Regions from separate parts of the Paenibacillus sp. FSL W8-0426 genome, predicted to be linked through region 1. Evidence: riboswitches for the same ligand, from Rfam matches in the RefSeq annotation. Region 1 holds a riboswitch; the other holds the start of a gene.

The links. A riboswitch is a leader RNA that binds a small molecule or an ion and turns the genes downstream of it on or off. The one in region 1 is predicted to bind ZMP and ZTP.
Region 2: it holds a riboswitch for ZMP and ZTP, as region 1 does, so the genes downstream of both, MKY59_RS17280 (DJ-1/PfpI family protein) here and MKY59_RS28665 (TIGR01440 family protein) in region 1, are expected to answer to the same signal.

The regions. Positions count from the first base shown of each region.
Region 1 covers NZ_CP150203.1:6,320,054-6,328,697, reverse strand. Annotated here, with positions in the region: gene spoIIR (stage II sporulation protein R) at 1-374, shown strand, start outside; gene MKY59_RS28680 (L-threonylcarbamoyladenylate synthase) at 939-2,060, shown strand; gene MKY59_RS28675 (manganese efflux pump MntP family protein) at 2,608-3,168, shown strand; gene MKY59_RS28670 (low molecular weight protein arginine phosphatase) at 3,452-4,024, shown strand; ZMP/ZTP riboswitch at 4,144-4,226, shown strand; gene MKY59_RS28665 (TIGR01440 family protein) at 4,363-4,956, shown strand; gene glyA (serine hydroxymethyltransferase) at 4,987-6,237, shown strand; gene upp (uracil phosphoribosyltransferase) at 6,443-7,072, shown strand; gene wecB (UDP-N-acetylglucosamine 2-epimerase (non-hydrolyzing)) at 7,115-8,272, shown strand; gene MKY59_RS28645 (AtpZ/AtpI family protein) at 8,460-8,644, shown strand, end outside.
Region 2 covers NZ_CP150203.1:3,875,624-3,884,267, forward strand. Annotated here, with positions in the region: gene MKY59_RS17270 (glycoside hydrolase family 16 protein) at 1-1,751, opposite strand, end outside; gene map (type I methionyl aminopeptidase) at 2,013-2,753, opposite strand; gene MKY59_RS17280 (DJ-1/PfpI family protein) at 2,849-3,451, opposite strand; ZMP/ZTP riboswitch at 3,512-3,593, opposite strand; gene MKY59_RS17285 (ABC transporter substrate-binding protein) at 3,687-5,000, opposite strand; gene MKY59_RS17290 (carbohydrate ABC transporter permease) at 5,025-5,849, opposite strand; gene MKY59_RS17295 (sugar ABC transporter permease) at 5,868-6,740, opposite strand; gene MKY59_RS17300 (ABC transporter ATP-binding protein) at 6,737-7,825, opposite strand; gene MKY59_RS17305 (metallophosphoesterase) at 7,850-8,644, opposite strand, start outside.

The DNA of each region.
Region 1 (8,644 bases):
CGTTGGTGGGAGCGGAGCTTAAGAGTCGCGGGCTGAACTACGATTATCAGGTGGAGCTTGGGGTGGTTCCTTTTCCGACCAAACTGTATGGGGGTACCGTATATCCCGCCGGGGATTATGAAGCAGTGCGCGTAACACTGGGGAAAGGCGAGGGGCAAAATTGGTGGTGCGTTCTATTCCCGCCGCTGTGCTTCATCGATGCAGGTACGGGCGATGCGTTGGCCAAGCCGACGACGGCGTCTGCCGCCGCTGCTGCCGACCCAGAAGCTGTGAAAACCGCCGCGTCTGTTCAGGACGCTGCTCCGGAAGCGCGCTTCTTCTTGTGGGATTTGGCGGTCAATGTCTGGAGCTGGGTAACCGGATGGTTTGCTTGATGTTCATATCGATTCAACCGGGACGGTCTCCAAAGTGGGCACTGTCCTTTTTTTACGGCATGCTGCCGCGGCAGCAAGCCCGTCCGGGAGCAGCAGGGATGTGTTATAATTGGGGAACGACGCTGTTACCATATTTGTCGCAGGAAGGAACCTGACGAATATCTTGCGTTTGCAACGAAGAAGGATAAATACTAATGTACTGATGTTTGTTCGAGCGCTGGTGGCGTATAACTATATAAACCACAAAAACATACACACGCTAACGGAGAGGCAGAACCAATCTGAAGAAGCGAGGCTTGCGTATTTATCACCGGATTTTCCCTTAAAGAAAGAGGATTCGAAAAAATCTGGGGATAAGAGCGATCGGAAGTTCGTACTGCATTCGCAGTGGCCTTGTGTGATTGATAGTGCGGTTTATATAGTATCCGTGCGAGCGAACATAACCTACTATGAACGTTTGGGAATGATGAATAGATGAACAGAGAACAAGAAGCGATGCAGCCGTTAAGCAACACGAATGGAAATGCAGGAGAGGCGGGCGTTGGTTTTCAACAAGGCCAGCCGATGAAGGATACGGTCATTTGGGACGTGAAGGTGCTGATCAACCCGGAAGATGGGGATGGAAAAAGGGAGAGCGCTTCTGCAAGGCAGCAGGCGCTCGTGGACTTGCAGGCTGCCGCAGCCTGCCTACGTCAAGGGGAAACCGTTGCCTTCCCGACCGAAACGGTGTACGGCCTCGGTGCGGATGCGCGCAGCACGGCAGCGGTGGAAGCCGTATTCGCCGCCAAGGGCCGGCCTTCCGACAACCCGCTGATCGTGCATATTGCCCGCCGGGACCAGCTGGATTCGCTGGTGACGGAGGTCAATGCCACTGCGGAAGCGCTGATGGATGCGTTTTGGCCCGGACCGCTTACGCTGGTGCTGCCTGTTAGAGACGGCGCGGTATCGCCTCGCGTCACCGCCGGATTGGATACAGTGGGCGTGCGCATGCCGGACCATCCGGTTGCGCTGCAGCTGATCGCGGCGGCGGATTGCCCGGTCGCCGCGCCAAGCGCCAACCGCTCGGGGCGGCCAAGCCCTACGCTCGCGTCACATGTGCGCGAGGACCTGGCTGGCCGCATCGGCGGCATTGTGGACGGCGGCCCCACAGGGGTGGGCGTCGAGTCCACGGTGGTGCAGGCCGGTGACGACGGTACCGTCACCATCCTGCGCCCTGGCGGCATCACGGCGGAGCAGCTGTCCGCCGTGGCCGCCCGCGTCGCCACGGACCCGGGCCTGCTGGCCGAAGGGCCCGAAGGCGACGATCGCCCGGTGCCGCGCTCGCCGGGCGTGAAGTACACGCACTATGCGCCCGTTGGCGCGCTGTGCGTGGTGGAGGGGCCGCCTGATGCGGTGGCGGCCTGGATCGGCGCCGCCCTCGCGGAGGCGGCGCAGCGCGGGGAGCGCACCGCAGTGCTGGCGTTCGCCGAGCACGCGGAGCAGTACCGCGCCGACGCAGTGTTCTCGCTGGGCGAAGCCAGCGAGCTGGAAGAAGCTGCGCGCAGGCTGTACGCCGCGCTGCGCAGCTGCGATGAGCAGGGCGCCACGTATATCGTGGCGGAAGCCTGCTCGCGCGAAGGGCTTGGCGCAGCCGTCATGAATCGGCTGCTCAAGGCGGCGGGCCACCGACTGATTCAGGTCGGATGACCCGCCGTGAGCGGCTGGCGGCGCTATGCTCAGGTGCGCCGCACCGCGCTTTCGCGGCTCCACCGCAGCATGCCCGGTCAGACGCATCACCTCCAGTCGCCTCGACCTCGCCCGTGCTTACAGGGCATGCACCACGCTTTGTTCTGCGCTGCCCGGTCGTTCTGCCGCACCCCGTTACGTCCCGTCCAGCTCTAACGAACCCTGGTCACGTTATTTGGCGCGAAATAGCGCTCGTGATTGTGCAGCGAACCTGAAGCACGCTATGGGATATGAAATGGCGTGTAGAAGGCCACTTTCAGCGAAATAACGTTACTGAAGCTCGTTAGAATTGGAACGTTCATCATTTTGGTGAAATAAGAATGCTGATGTTCGTCAGCGCCCTGATTACATCCTCCATCCGTCCATTCCTTCCCGAACGGCGATAAAGCGAATCGTTTGGCCCGACGCTGCCGGGTTTCCGGCAGCCTCTTAATTATCCCTGGTCATGTTTATGGCCTTGTCCGCATATCGTGTACAAGAATCTTTTACGGGACATGGGGGAATGGGGATGTGGGATGTATCTGCCCATGTGGGGCAGCTGGTAACCATTTTGATCATGGCTGTGGCTCTTGGGCTGGATGCCTTTTCTCTGGGGATCGGCATCGGCATGAAAGGCATACGGTTGCGGGATGTGCTGAAGATCAGCACGGTGACGGCCTTGTTTCACGTCATCATGCCATTGATCGGCATGGTGACGGGCAAATACGTCAGTGCCCTGTTGGGAGACATCACGACATATGCGGCGGGTGGCTTGCTTATTTTGCTGGGTGGGCATATGATCTGGAACGCTTTTAGGGAAGGAGATACCAAGCTGGTTGATCACCGTACCATGCTGGGGGTCACGTTATTCTCGTTCAGCGTAAGCATAGACTCGTTCTCGGTTGGCGTATCGCTGGGCATGTTTAGCAGCAATTTGTTGCTCACCGTGCTGGCATTCGGGATTTGCGGCGGCGTGATGTCCATCATGGGCCTTTTGCTCGGACGGCGTGTCAGTCAAAATCTTGGCGATTACGGCGAGGCTGTCGGGGGAGCGATCTTGTTAGCCTTCGGGCTGCTCTTTATTTTCTGAACGTTGTGCGGTGTACATGTTTTCAACAGGGCTTAACCATCCTATAATAGCAAGAAAGCATCGATAGAATGGGTCCGGTTTATTCGAACATGAAAATATATCGATGGATGCTTGGGCAATAGTTTCATAAAGCATCCGAGTACTGCATGTGAAAGCCGATATTTCAAGCAACAAACGGTTAAACGAAGTTCGCCTGTGCAAAAAAACGCTTCGTTAGCGTTTTTTACGGGATTTATGGCGTTATTCATATATGGACATCATTTTGAATGGGGAGGCTTGCACGATGAAACATATTTTGTTTGTATGCACCGGAAATACATGCCGCAGCCCCATGGCTGAAGGACTGATGCGCAAGCTGGCAGCCGATCGGGGGATCGAGGTGGAGGTGCGTTCCGCCGGGGTTGCGGCGACGACGGGTATGCCGATTTCCCATCATGCGGAAGCGGTTTTGCGGGATCATGACGTCCGCGGCCCCGAACACTCCACGCAGCTGAATGCCGATCTGATCGAATGGGCGGATCTTGTGCTTACGCTGACCAGAGGGCACAAGCAGCATGTTATTCAAGTGTTTCCAGACTCGGTCCACAAAACGTATACGCTGAAAGAGTATGTGGAAGACGATGAACAGGTTATGAACGACTTGCAGGAACTGGACAGCCTGTTCGCCACGCTGGAGATGAAACGAGCGCTCGGCCAGGAAATTTCAGCAGACGAGCGCGAGCGTGCCATCGAGATTCGTCAACGTATCCCGAGCTTTGACATCTCCGACCCGTTCGGCGGGAGCCGGGATGATTACAATGTGGCCGCAGCTGAAATCCGCACCGCGCTGGACCGATTGCTGGACAAACTGGAATAGCCTCTGCAGAGCATAAGGCTGTTGTTCGTCAAGATGGGATGACATTGTCAAACAGGACATCGAGTGTAAATTTCCCGTTGATTTTATGCGCGGGTTGATTTATGATGAAATGGAAAACAGGGATCTGGTGTAACTGGCGACAAAAGTGGGTTTAACCACGGTGGAGCACCAGAACAAACGGCCGGTCGCCTGGGCAAAAGAGCAATTCTGCGATACCCGCAGACTGCTCTTTTTTCGTATTTCGTCCGTTTATTCGCTATAATGGTACCTGAAATGCCACGCATGCATGCGAGACAATCCAGAGGAAGCAGGGCATGATTTAATCGGGAGGCGATAGGATGACAACGGAGTTGGATTCGCATCAACCCGGATTGCAGGAGCAGACCGCAGCGGTGTTGCGTGAACTGGCGATTGCGGGCAAGCTTGGGCCTGGGCAGATCGTGGTGATCGGTACAAGCACAAGCGAGGTTGCAGGCAAACGGATTGGTACGGGCGGTGCCTTTGAAGTTGCCCAGCAGCTGCTTGACGGTATTCGCGAGGTACAACAGGAATTCGGTTTCGACACGGCGTTTCAGTGCTGCGAGCATTTGAATCGTGCGCTGGTCATGGAACGTTCGGTGTTGACGCGCCTTGGATTGACCGAGGTGGGAGCCGTTCCGGTGCCAAAGGCAGGCGGCTCCATGGCAGCCGCGGCCTATCGCTCGCTGGCGAAACCATGTCTGGCTGAACATGTGCAGGCCCATGCGGGGGTGGACATCGGAGAAACGATGATTGGCATGCATTTGCGCCATGTTGCAGTACCTTTTCGCACGACTCTTCGCTATATCGGCAAAGCGCGGGTAACGGCCGCGTTGACCCGGCCCAAACTCATCGGCGGGGAACGCGCGGTGTATCGTTTGGACGAAGAGCTTGATTCAACATTTTGTGACTGACTAACTTCATTTATAAACGGGAGGAATTTAATCATGGAACAATTGCGCAAGAGTGACCCGGCAGTACTGGAAGCGATGAATCTCGAATTGAAACGCCAACGCAACAACATCGAGCTGATCGCATCCGAGAACATCGTCAGCGAAGCGGTAATTGAAGCGATGGGTTCTGTACTGACGAACAAATATGCCGAAGGATATCCGGGCAAACGCTACTATGGCGGATGCGAACACGTGGATATCGTTGAGGATATCGCGCGCGATCGCGCAAAAGAGCTGTTTGGTGCGGAGCATGTTAACGTACAGCCCCATTCCGGTGCGCAAGCGAACATGGCGGTATACTTGGCAGCGCTGAAACCAGGCGACACCGTGCTCGGCATGAACCTGGCCCATGGCGGACACTTGACGCACGGCAGCCCGGTCAATGCATCCGGTCTGTTGTACAATTTCGTGGCTTACGGCGTACAGGAAGACACGTTCATGATTGATTACGACGAAGTTCGCAAAGCGGCATTCAAACATCGTCCCCGCCTGATCGTTGCCGGTGCAAGTGCATATCCGCGCACGATCGATTTCGAAAAGCTTGCCGCCATCGCCAATGATGTAGGCGCGTTGTTCATGGTCGACATGGCTCACATCGCAGGCCTTGTGGCTGCCGGATTGCATCCAAGCCCGGTTCCGCATGCCCATTTCGTAACGACAACGACGCACAAAACGCTGCGCGGACCTCGCGGCGGTATGATTCTGTGCCGCAAATCGTGGGCAGCGGCGATCGACAAAGCCGTATTCCCTGGTTCCCAAGGCGGGCCGCTGATGCACGTCATCGCATCCAAAGCGGTAGCCCTTGGCGAAGCATTGCAGCCTTCTTTCAAAACATATGCTCAAAACGTCGTGAAAAATGCGCAAGTTTTGGCTGAAACGCTCATCAGCGAAGGCTTGAACATCGTGTCCGGCGGTACGGACAACCACTTGATGCTCATCGACACTCGCAGCGTGAACATCACGGGTAAAGAAGCGGAGCATGTGCTCGATTCCATTGGTATCACCGTCAACAAAAACGCCATTCCTTTCGATCCGACCAGCCCGTTCATCACAAGCGGCATCCGGATCGGTACGCCTGCGGCAACGTCGCGCGGCATGGATGAGGAAGCAATGGTTGCGATCGGTAAAATCATTGCCAAAACGTTGAAAAACCCGAAAGATACAGCGATTCTGGATGAAGCGCGCAGCGAAGTAACGAAGCTGACCGACAAATTCCCGCTGTACACTGACCTGAAATACTAGAATTTACTTCTTCAAGGACCGGACACTATGTTTCCGGTCCTGTTTTTGTAGGATTCGTTTTTCTGTAATGATTCGATGTCCTTGGAGGGTGTAATTCGGTGTGGGTGATGATATAATATACAGGATTTATCGGGCCGGATGAATGATCGTCAGGCGATATTGGATAAGCTGTACATTGAAGAACTTACCGGAGGGACAAATTAAGATGCGAAAATTGGTAATATGTGATCATCCTTTGATTCAACACAAACTGACGTTTATTCGCGACATGCGTACAAATACGAAAGATTTCCGCGAACTCGTGGACGAGGTAGCCACATTGATGGCCTACGAGATTACGAGAGAGATTCCGCTGGAATCGATCGACGTTCAGACTCCTGTTGCCCAAACGAAAGGAAAAGTGATTTCGGGCCGCATGCTCGGACTGGTGCCGATCCTTCGCGCAGGCCTGGGTATGCTGGATGGCGTCGTGAAATTGCTGCCTGCAGCGAAGGTTGGCCATGTCGGCTTGTTCCGTGACCCGGAAACGCTGCAGCCTGTCGAATACTACACCAAACTGCCTACGGATGTGACGGAACGCGAGTTGATCGTGATCGACCCGATGCTGGCCACCGGCGGATCGGCCATCGCGGCGATTGACGTGCTCAAAAAGCGCGGCTGCACCCAAATCAAAATGATGAACCTTGTAGCAGCACCGGAAGGCGTAAAGGCTGTTCATGATGCTCACCCGGATGTGGACATTTACGTGGCTGCATTGGACGAGTGCCTGAATGACCATGGATACATCGTTCCCGGACTGGGAGATGCAGGAGACCGCCTGTACGGCACAAAATAAGCGCACGTCTCTGTGCGGTAGTAGAAAAGGGGCTTTGCTCGAATGTCCAACAAAATCAAAGTAATGACGATTTTCGGCGTGCGGCCGGAAGCGATCAAAATGGCTCCGCTCATTTTGGAACTGCAGAAGTATCCTGAATCGATCGAGTCGATCGTGTGCGTAACGGCACAGCATCGCCAGATGCTGGATCAGGTTCTCGAGGTGTTCAACATTAAACCGGACTACGATCTGGATGTCATGAAAGAACGTCAGACGTTGAACGAAATCAGCATCCGCGTATTGCAAGGGCTCGAACCTGTACTTCGCGAAGCGAAACCGGATATCGTATTGGTTCATGGGGATACGCTGACGACGTTCCTGGCCAGTTATGCCGCTTTCATGCAGCAGATTCAAGTGGGGCACGTGGAAGCTGGGCTTCGGACATGGAACAAGCTTTCTCCATATCCCGAAGAGATGAACCGCCAGCTTACGGGCGTATTGGCAGATATGCATTTTGCGCCGACGGACTGGTCTGCCTCGAACCTCGCCAAAGAAAATAAACCGGAGTCTAGTACCTACGTCACAGGCAATACGATCACGGATGTGTTTCAATATACAGTACGGCAGGGTTATACACATCCGGTACTTGATTGGGCTCAAGGCAAACGCCTTGTGCTGATGACAGCTCACCGCCGTGAATCCCAAGGCGAGCCTCACCGCAACATTTTCCGGGCCGTCAAACGGATTGCCGACGAGTTCGAAGATATTGCCATCGTGTACCCGGTGCATCCAAGTCCTGCTGTGAAGGAGCCGGCTCACGAAATTTTGGGAGATCATCCCCGAATTAAACTTATTGATCCGCTAGACGTAGTGGATTTGCATAACTTTTACCCGCATACTCACTTGATTTTGACCGATTCAGGCGGTTTGCAGGAAGAAGCGCCTTCGTTTGGCGTGCCTGTCCTTGTTCTTCGGGATACGACGGAGCGTCCCGAGGGCATCGAAGCTGGCACCCTGGAGCTTGTCGGGACGAGTGAGGAACGCGTTTATGAACGGACGCGGGCTTTGCTAACGGACGATACACTCTATGAAAGCATGAGTCAGGCTGCTAATCCGTACGGTGACGGACAGGCTTCGGAAAGAATTGTCAATGCGATTTTGCACCATTTTGGCAGGAAAGACGAAAGACCGGAATCATTTCACAGAAAATTCAAAAAATAATTTACTTTTTTTGTTCGATTCACGAAGGGTACAGCATACAGTTAAACTGTACGGTTTACGCGGGTTTATGGGCTTTTGTGGGCTTATAAATCCGTCGTTTTACCCTTTAAAACGCTAAAATCATTCAATTGACAAAGGCTCTCATCATTCAGTAAAATTAACTGGGATTGCAAGGGTGGCGTGGAAAATGGCCGATTCGAACAAACCAAATTCATCCCGTAACCATGATGATAACGTGTGGAAAGCGATGGGGCTCGTGACAGCTTTTGGGATCGAGATTGCCGTCCTCGCCGTTGCCGGATATTTCGTCGGCTCCTGGGTAGACAAGACCTTTGGAACTACCGGAATATGGACCGCCGTAAGCGTTCTCTT
Region 2 (8,644 bases), 2.4 Mb from region 1:
CCGCCGGCTGACTGGTTCATCGGCCATTGTCCGCCAAAGTGTACGGTGCCACTCGTTGACCCAGGCAGGCGCCCTCTCGCTTCCATGACGTCGATCTCTCCCGATGCGGCCCATGTGCCATATACGGAATGTTGGGGAAGCATCCAAAGCGCAGGCCAAACCCCATCGCCTGTGGGCAGCTTGGCACGAAAATCCACTCTGCCGTACTTTAAGGAAAGCTTATCCTTGGTGTTAATCTTGCCGGAGGAATATTGTGCATACCGACTAGGATCCTGCGGGAAGGATCTGATATCATTCATCGCCCTGATATTCAACTTCCCGTCTTGCACAAAAATATTTTGAGAGCTGTTCGTGTAATGCTGAAGCTCCGCATTGCCCCAACCCCAGGTACCGGGATCGTCATTGAGATAATAACCTGTTTCATAGTTCCATTTACTCAAATCAAGCGTGGTGCCGTTGAATTCATCCTGCCAAATGAGATTCATGCCTGCGATAGCCGGATCGGTCGGTGTTCCAATAGCAATGTCCTCTTGGTCAGAAATATCTGGACGCGGAGCATTCGGATTACCGATCAGCGTATAGTTGACGAAATTGCTGCCTACATTTCCGCCCGTCTGTCCATTCAGCGGATAGCCGATACGAATCTGCATATCCACCTGAATCGGTTGAAACCACAGGCCATAGATAGTATCGCTCCAATATCCCCACTGGTTGGCATCAGACATATTATTGTAGCCATTACCGGAGTATGCAAACTTGCTCTGACTGGAATTACTCAAATCCACCCATTGCCCATTGATATTAATCTGGTATACGAAATTACCCAGCTCTTTGGCAATTGGCGCACCTCCATCAATTTTGGGAAGCGGTATGCCGACAGAGCCATTCGCATCTGCCGTAAACGTTGTTCCTTCATAGGGCGTAATCACATAAGAATGACGTACGGGTTCATTAAAGATAATGGTATAGACCACGTTAGCCGAAGAAGTTTTGGATTGTAATTTGACATTGATCGACTCCGTAACGTTAAACCAGTACCCTCCTCCGCCGTCGGTAAATTGGCCAAAGTTATGATCATAGATCCAGCCGCTGGCTGCATTATTGTCGATATCAATCCATGTGCTGCTGTTTACAGGTTTTACATATACCTTCAAATCCTCGGCAACGGCTTCATAAGTTACCGCCGGATCATTGTTGAATGTCGGATATGTAAATCCCGCGCCGCCTGTGAAACCTGCCGTTATTTGCGGCCCCTGTGTCGGATGCATCGCCGTGATGGTCGTTTTGTTTATATTTTGAAAAACAAGCCGATATTCAAGTGTAACGCCATTTGCTTTGGAGTATAGTTGAATATCGGTGGTTGCCGAGACCGTGAACCAATAGCCGTTAAAGCCTCCATCGGCCCAGTGCCCCCAGTTTTGGTTATAGATATAACCGCCGGCTTGATCAATATCCACCCAGCTGCTGCCTACTTTCACATTGACACCGACGTCATTGTAAACATCGTTCCACGTCGCCGAGCCTCCGTTGAATTTAGGCATGACAAATCCGTAGCTGGCTTTGCCAACCCCTGATTTGGAGATTACAGGTCCATCTGCGGGCGAAAAGTAATCCATCGAGGTCACCGTAGTTCCCGCTGCCTGAACTTTCGAAGCAGGCATTACGCCAATGCTGGCCAGCATTACAATCACTAAGAACAAACCAAGTACCTTTTTCACCAATCGTTTCTCCATAAAGTGAAATGGTTTCATCCTAGTCCTCCTTTTTTTCGCCTCCATGTTGAATGAATACGACCATCAATCTTGCTATAACCCATTTCACGATCCCTGGATCGAAATGGAAACCAACTCCTTTCGATGTCTCGATTTATGCAGCATTTACTTCCTTTCGTTCCACAAAATAAAAAAAGTCGCTATTACAGCGACTTGAACCCATTATTAGGGTATTCCTATTTTTCATGATAATTACCATTGAAATGAAGTCAATTATCCGTGAAAGGTTTCACCAATCGTTCAAAGCGTGATAATCATCGGACCATTTTTGGTAAGGATTATCGTATGTTCCAATTGTGCCACAGAGCTCTTGGCCGTAGCAAAGGTCCAGCCATCATCTTTTTGGAATACTTCCTCTTCCAAGGTAGAGATAAAAGGTTCGAATGCAATAACCATGCCTTCCTTTAATAATTCATCATCCGATAGATCATTATAATTATAAATATGGTCAGGTGCTTCGTGGATGGTGTGTCCAATGCCATGCCCTGTAAGATTTTTGATCACCGTGAATCCATGCTGTTTGGCTGTTTGGAATACCGCTTTTCCGATCCCGCTTTTTTTGGAGCCAGGTTTTGCTTTCTTAAGTCCTGCTTCAAATGCTTGCTTAGCAGCTTCGCATAATTTCGTTAACACTTCTTCACCTTTGCCTACGACAAACGAGATTCCCGTATCCGCGAAATAACTGTTTTTTGAGCCGGAAACATCGATGTTTACCAGATCCCCTTCTTGGATAACCCGATCTCCCGGAATACCATGTGCCACTTCTTCATTAACGCTGATACAAGTATAACCAGGGAAATCATATTCACTTTTTGGAGCTGAAACTGCGCCTTCTCTGGCAAAAAGCTCTCCAGCAATATCATCAAGCTCTTTCGTCGTTATGCCAGGAATCGTTCGTTGTACCAATTCATCTCGAATAGAGGCAACAATTTTCCCAATTTCCTTCAACCCATTGATGTCTTCTTCTGTCTTTGCAATCATCTGTTCTACCTCGCAATCTTTTATCTTCAATTCATTATATAAGTGTTATCTCCTCAATGCACCCGATACATGCAAAATATTTGTATATGATCCCTCTATCGCAAATTCGGCTTATAGACATCCCTTAGGTTACCAGGTTCGTAAAATGGATACTCCAGCTTTTGCTGGACTTGAAGAACGGTCTCCGTGGACGTCAACATCTCGACGACGTATAACCCAAGGTCAATGGAAGCTGTAACTCCCGCACCGGTTACCGTGTTACCGTCACGCACTACACGCGCAGCAACGACTTCCGCACAATAGGGAGCCAGTAAATCATAAGCTGACGAGTTGGTCGTAGCCTTTTTTCCATGCAGGAAACCGGCTTCTCCCAATAGCAAAGCCCCGGTACAAATCGAAATCTTATAAGACACGTTCTCTGCCGTGCGAATCCAGCGCATGAAATCCTCATCAAATCGAAGCGTTCTCGTGGATCGGCCACCAGGGAAAAAGACCAGATCAAAATCACCTAGATCAGGCAACACCGCATCGGATTTCATTTTCAGCCCCCGGTCATCTGAAATTTCATCCTTGTCTGCACAGAATGTCCAAGATACGTTTTCCTTCGCTTTCAGAATCGCCAGCCAAGTCACCGCTTCATAAAATCCAGCCAAATCCATGCTTGTCATTCCATCAAATAATACAAACGCCATTTTCATCGCCGCCACCATTCCTTTCATTTCCTGAAAATAAATAAAGTGTTCGATCAAAAAGATCAAACACTTTGCCCAGGCGTACGGCATATAAAATATGTGCTTCCTTGTGGTTCACTCCACGTTTACGCCAGTCGCACATACCGGATATTTAGCTCTAAGTATACATGACCTCTTTCACTATTGTAAATAAATGAAATGGTTCAGTCCTTCCCTTTCCTTTTGTGTTTAGGATACCGAGCTACTTGTTTAACAAGGCATCGGCTTTCTTCGCTGCTTCAGCTATGGCTGCCTCTGGCGTAACGGACGAATCCACAACCGCGCGAAGAATTTCATCCTTGATGATCTCCCCAATTTCCGGATAAACCTTCTGCATTGGACGCGGACCCGCATATTCCAGTTGGTCTACCGCCACCTTGAACAGCGGCTTTTCCTCATAAAGCTTCTTCATCTCATCGCTTTCCACAGCACTGATTCGGCTGGGCAAATATCCCGTAAAGGAGCTTGCATAAATCGTTTGCTCTTTGGAAGTCATCCATTTAATGAACTTCCACGCCGCCTCCTGCTTTTCCGGGGACAGCCCCGATGTCATAACCAGATTGGCACCGCCTGTCGGCACTCCATACGTATCATTGGCAGGCATAAATGTCGTTCCGAGTTCAAAGCCCTGCTCTTCGGCAACCTTCATATTATTGGTCAAGTCCGCGGTCGAGGAGAACAGCATCGCAGAACGTTGATTGTGGAAATCCGTCTTGGCTTGCGTACCCGCATCATCGGTCGTGCCGATATTCATAATGCCTTCATCCTTCATCTTTAACCACAGCTTCACGGGCGCAATCCCGGTTTCATTATTGAATGCCGCACTTTTTCCATCCTCGCTGACCATCGTTCCTCCACTCTGCCTTACAAAAGCTTCGTAGAACCAAATGTCGACAGGCATCGAGATGCCATAACGCTCATCCTTCACCGTCAGCTTGCGTGCATAATCTTCAAACTCGGTCCAATTCTTCGGTCCGGCAGGATCAAGTCCCGCCTCCTTCAGCATCGTCCGGTTCAAATACAGAATCGGCGTACTGCGCAAATAAGGAAGAGCATACAGTTTGCCATTCACATAGGAATTCCCCATGAGCCCTGGAATGAAATCTTCCGTATCGAGCTTGTCTTTCTCAACAAAGGAAGTCAAATCCTGTGTCATGCCGGATTCGGCGAACACCCCAACGGAAGCAATTTCATTTTGCCAAACTTCGGGGGCATTGCCCGCTGCAAAAGCCGCCTGCGCCTTGGAATGCTGGTCTGCATACGATCCCTGGTATTCCGCCTTTACGATCACTTCATCCTGGGATTCATTAAACAGTTTCACCAAGTTCTCATTGTTCTCGGCGATCTTGTCACCCCAAGAGTACCAATATGTAATCTCGACCGGTTTATTGGCCGTACCATTGGAACTGTTACCTGAAGCAGCCGTATCGGTTGAACCAGCGGAGTTGGAATCGCCGCAAGCCGTCAAAGCAAGCGCAAGCGTTGCCGCTAACATCATAGAACCAAATTTTTTCATGGATAAGTCCTCCTATGAACCTGATTATTTTACGCCCGAATAAACAAATGCTTTAATAATTTGACGTTGTCCAAATAAGAAAACGATAAGGATCGGAACGACCAGTATCATGTTTCCAGCCATCAAAATGTGCCAGGCGGCTCCTCCGTCGACCTCGCGCAGCTTGGAGATTCCGATCGGCAGCGTTCTTGCAGCATCGGAGGTGGTCATGACGAGCGGCCAGAAATAATCATTCCAGTGTGCAATAAAGCTGAACAATGCAAAGGTCACCAAGGTTGGCCGTGCCAAGGGCACCATAATCTTGAGAATGATCTTCCACTCCGGGGCTTGATCCAGTCGCGCCGCTTCAATAAGCTCTTCCTGTACCTGCTTGAACGACTGCCTGAGCATGAATATGCCGAAGGCGCTGGAGGAGAAAGGAAGAATGAGTGCCAGCAAATTGTTGATGAGTCCCCACTTGCTAAGCAACAAATACACCGGCAGGAAAATAAGCTGACCAGGAATCATCAAGGTCACCATCGTGATCCCGAATAACAGCTTGTCTCCTTTGAAGGAGTATCTTGCGAACGCATAGGCTGCCAATATAATGGTTGTGAATTGAAGCAGGAGTATACTGACCGATACGATAACGCTGTTCATCAGGTATTTCAAAAAAGGCCCCGATTCCCACGCCGCTTGGAAATTGCTCCACATGATCCTGGAAGGAATCCATTTGGGTGGAAAGATCACCGTTTCCGGGTAAGACTTCAATGATGTTGAAATCATCCATAGAAAAGGGACTGCAAAAATCGCAACCAATGCGACCGTGGCAGTAACGTTCAGGATACGCAGCCATGACTTCATTGCCATGATATTCCCTCCTCCTTTCTATTGGTAGTGAACCTTACGGCTTAGCAGCTTGAAATAAACTAGCGTCAGCAAACCAACGACAAGGAGCAATATCACTCCCGCTGCAGAAGCGTAACCGATCTTGAAGTAACGGAATCCGTACTCGTAAATGTAAAAGACGAGCGTGTTGGTTGAATTGATCGGCCCCCCGTTGGTCATGATGGCAATGGTCTCAAACACCTGGAACGAGCTGATCAAATTAATGATAATCAAGAAAAACAGGGTCGGCGAAAGCATGGGCAGCGTAATTTTGTAGAACTTCCGCCACCAGTTGGCCTCGTCCAGAGCGGAGGCTTCATACACATCCTTCGGAATGCTTTGCAGACCGGCGATGAAAATAAGAGCGTTGTAGCCGACGCCTTTCCACACCGAAACAAGGACAAGCGACAGCAATGAACTATCGGGACTGCTCAGCCATTCCAGCTTGGGCAAACCAACCATATCCAGCAACCCATTTAGCAAACCGAATTTGGGATCCATCAGCCACATCCACACCAGGGATACGGATACAAGCGAAACAATGTGCGGACTGAAAAGCGCGCCCTGAACAAACCCATACCATGCCCCTTCCCGATTCAGCCATATGGCTAGCAGCAGCGAAATCACAATGGATAACGATACGGAAAGAAGCGTATAGTTCAAGGAATTGCTCAGCACCTGAAGAAATGCGCTATCCTCAAATAACTCGACAAAGTTGTTGAAGCCCACGAACTCCTTGACCGGATTAATGAAATCCCAGTTGTAAAAGCTCAAAAAGATCATATAAAAGATCGGATAAATGAAGAAAATGGAAAATATCACGATCGAGGGAGCCACCATGACATAGGGACGGAACCTGGACCACACGGTCATGAATAGTTCCCTCCCAGGACAATCAGCTCTCTCGTTTCGGACCGCTCATGCTGACGAGCACGTACACCGCTGCGATCAAAATAGTACAGGTCCTGCATCGACACGGAGATGTACACCTCGGAGGCTGACTCCAGAGGTTTCAAGAAGCTCTTCACGGACACTTGGCCAAGTGCGGAGTCCAGTTGATAGATGATTTCTGCCCCTAGCGTCTCACGGGTCAGAATCCGGGCCGGGAACTGCACATGTCCGGGCTGCGACCGGTTCTCAAGCATCATTGCCGTTTTCTCCGGACGGAAGCCTACCTGCCCGATTTCGTCATGCAGCTGCCCGTTCAGAAACGGCAGGAGTTGTTCGCGGTCAATCACATTCATCGGCGGCGTGCCGATAAACCGGGCTGTGAACACATTATCCGGGTCATCGTAAATTTTCATTGGACGATCCGCTTGTTGAATGCGCCCTTTATTCATGATCACGATACGATCTCCCATCGACATCGCCTCAACCTGGTCATGCGTAACAAAGACAAAGGTTGCGCCCAGCCGTTTGTGAAGCTGGATCAGTTCCGTTCGCATCTGATGGCGAAGCTTGGCATCCAGGTTCGACAACGGCTCATCCATCAGGAAGACCGCGGGATTCTTGACCATGGCCCGAGCCAAGGCCACCCGCTGACGCTGACCGCCGGACAGTGCCTGCGGTTTCTTATGCAAATACTCGGCCAGACCGACGACCTCGGTGATCTCTTTGACGAGACGTTCTCGTTCAGGCCGAGGCACCTTGCGGTTCACTAATCCGAATTCGATGTTTTCCTTAACCGTCATCATCGGATATAATGCATAGTTTTGAAATACCATGGCGACATTGCGCTTGCCCGGCTCCACTCCATTGACACATTGGTCTCCGATCCAAACTTCTCCCGCCGACTGCTTGTCAAGTCCTGCGATCATGCGGAGCGTCGTCGATTTTCCACAGCCGGACGGGCCGACCAATACCGTAAAGGAGCCATCCTCAATGGTCAGATTGAGATCTTCGATGACTTTATCCTGCTTGAAGCTTTTTTCAATCTGCTTCAACACAATTTGTGCCATGCCATTCCCTCCTTTTTCTTGACATTATTGTGCCGCCGCTGCTAGCTGAACGGATAAAGTAAGGTCGCTTTCCTCTCCCAATGCATTAGCGACCGGTCCAAAGCCCGGCAGATCATAACAAAAGCTCTGAATGTCTTCGTTTAAACCAGCATCCTGTATAAGACGGTGAGTTATCGCTACTCCGCCCTCATGCACTTCAATAACGCGATATGCCGGCACATCTAGACAAGCTGCGGTCTGTACGTAATGCCATTTACCTTGCTCCACGATGGAGTTCAAGTGATTATGTCCGCAGAAATAGATGCCTCCCTCTGGCCGACTGTTTAATATGCCCTTCAGTTCCTCCTGCGGACGGATGTACAGCTTATCGAGCGTCGAGCGCGCAGTCGTATCAAACACCGGATGATGGCCGAAGAGGAGCACTTGCTTCTCGCGCGAATCGGCAAGCTGGTCTTTAAGCCAATCCAGCTGCTCTTCGTCCAGCTCTCCTCCCCAATCTGTGCGGTTCATTTCCTGGGTAGTGTCCAGAAAAATCAATCTGGCGTGAGGCGTATCCATCGCCCGATAGCGCTCCTGACCTGTTAGCATGGAAATCTCACGTTTTGGCATCGAATACGTATCATGATTTCCCAGCACATGAATGAAGTTCCGTCCGCTTCCTGCAAGCATGGAAAACATCGAACGGAGTTCCTGATCCGTTCCTTCATGCGTCAAATCGCCAATCGAGACATGAACGTCCGCCTCCTCCTTCAGAAAAGCGTTAAGCATATGCTCGTATGCCCGGACTCTCGCTGCCTTCATTTCTTCGGTTCCATGACT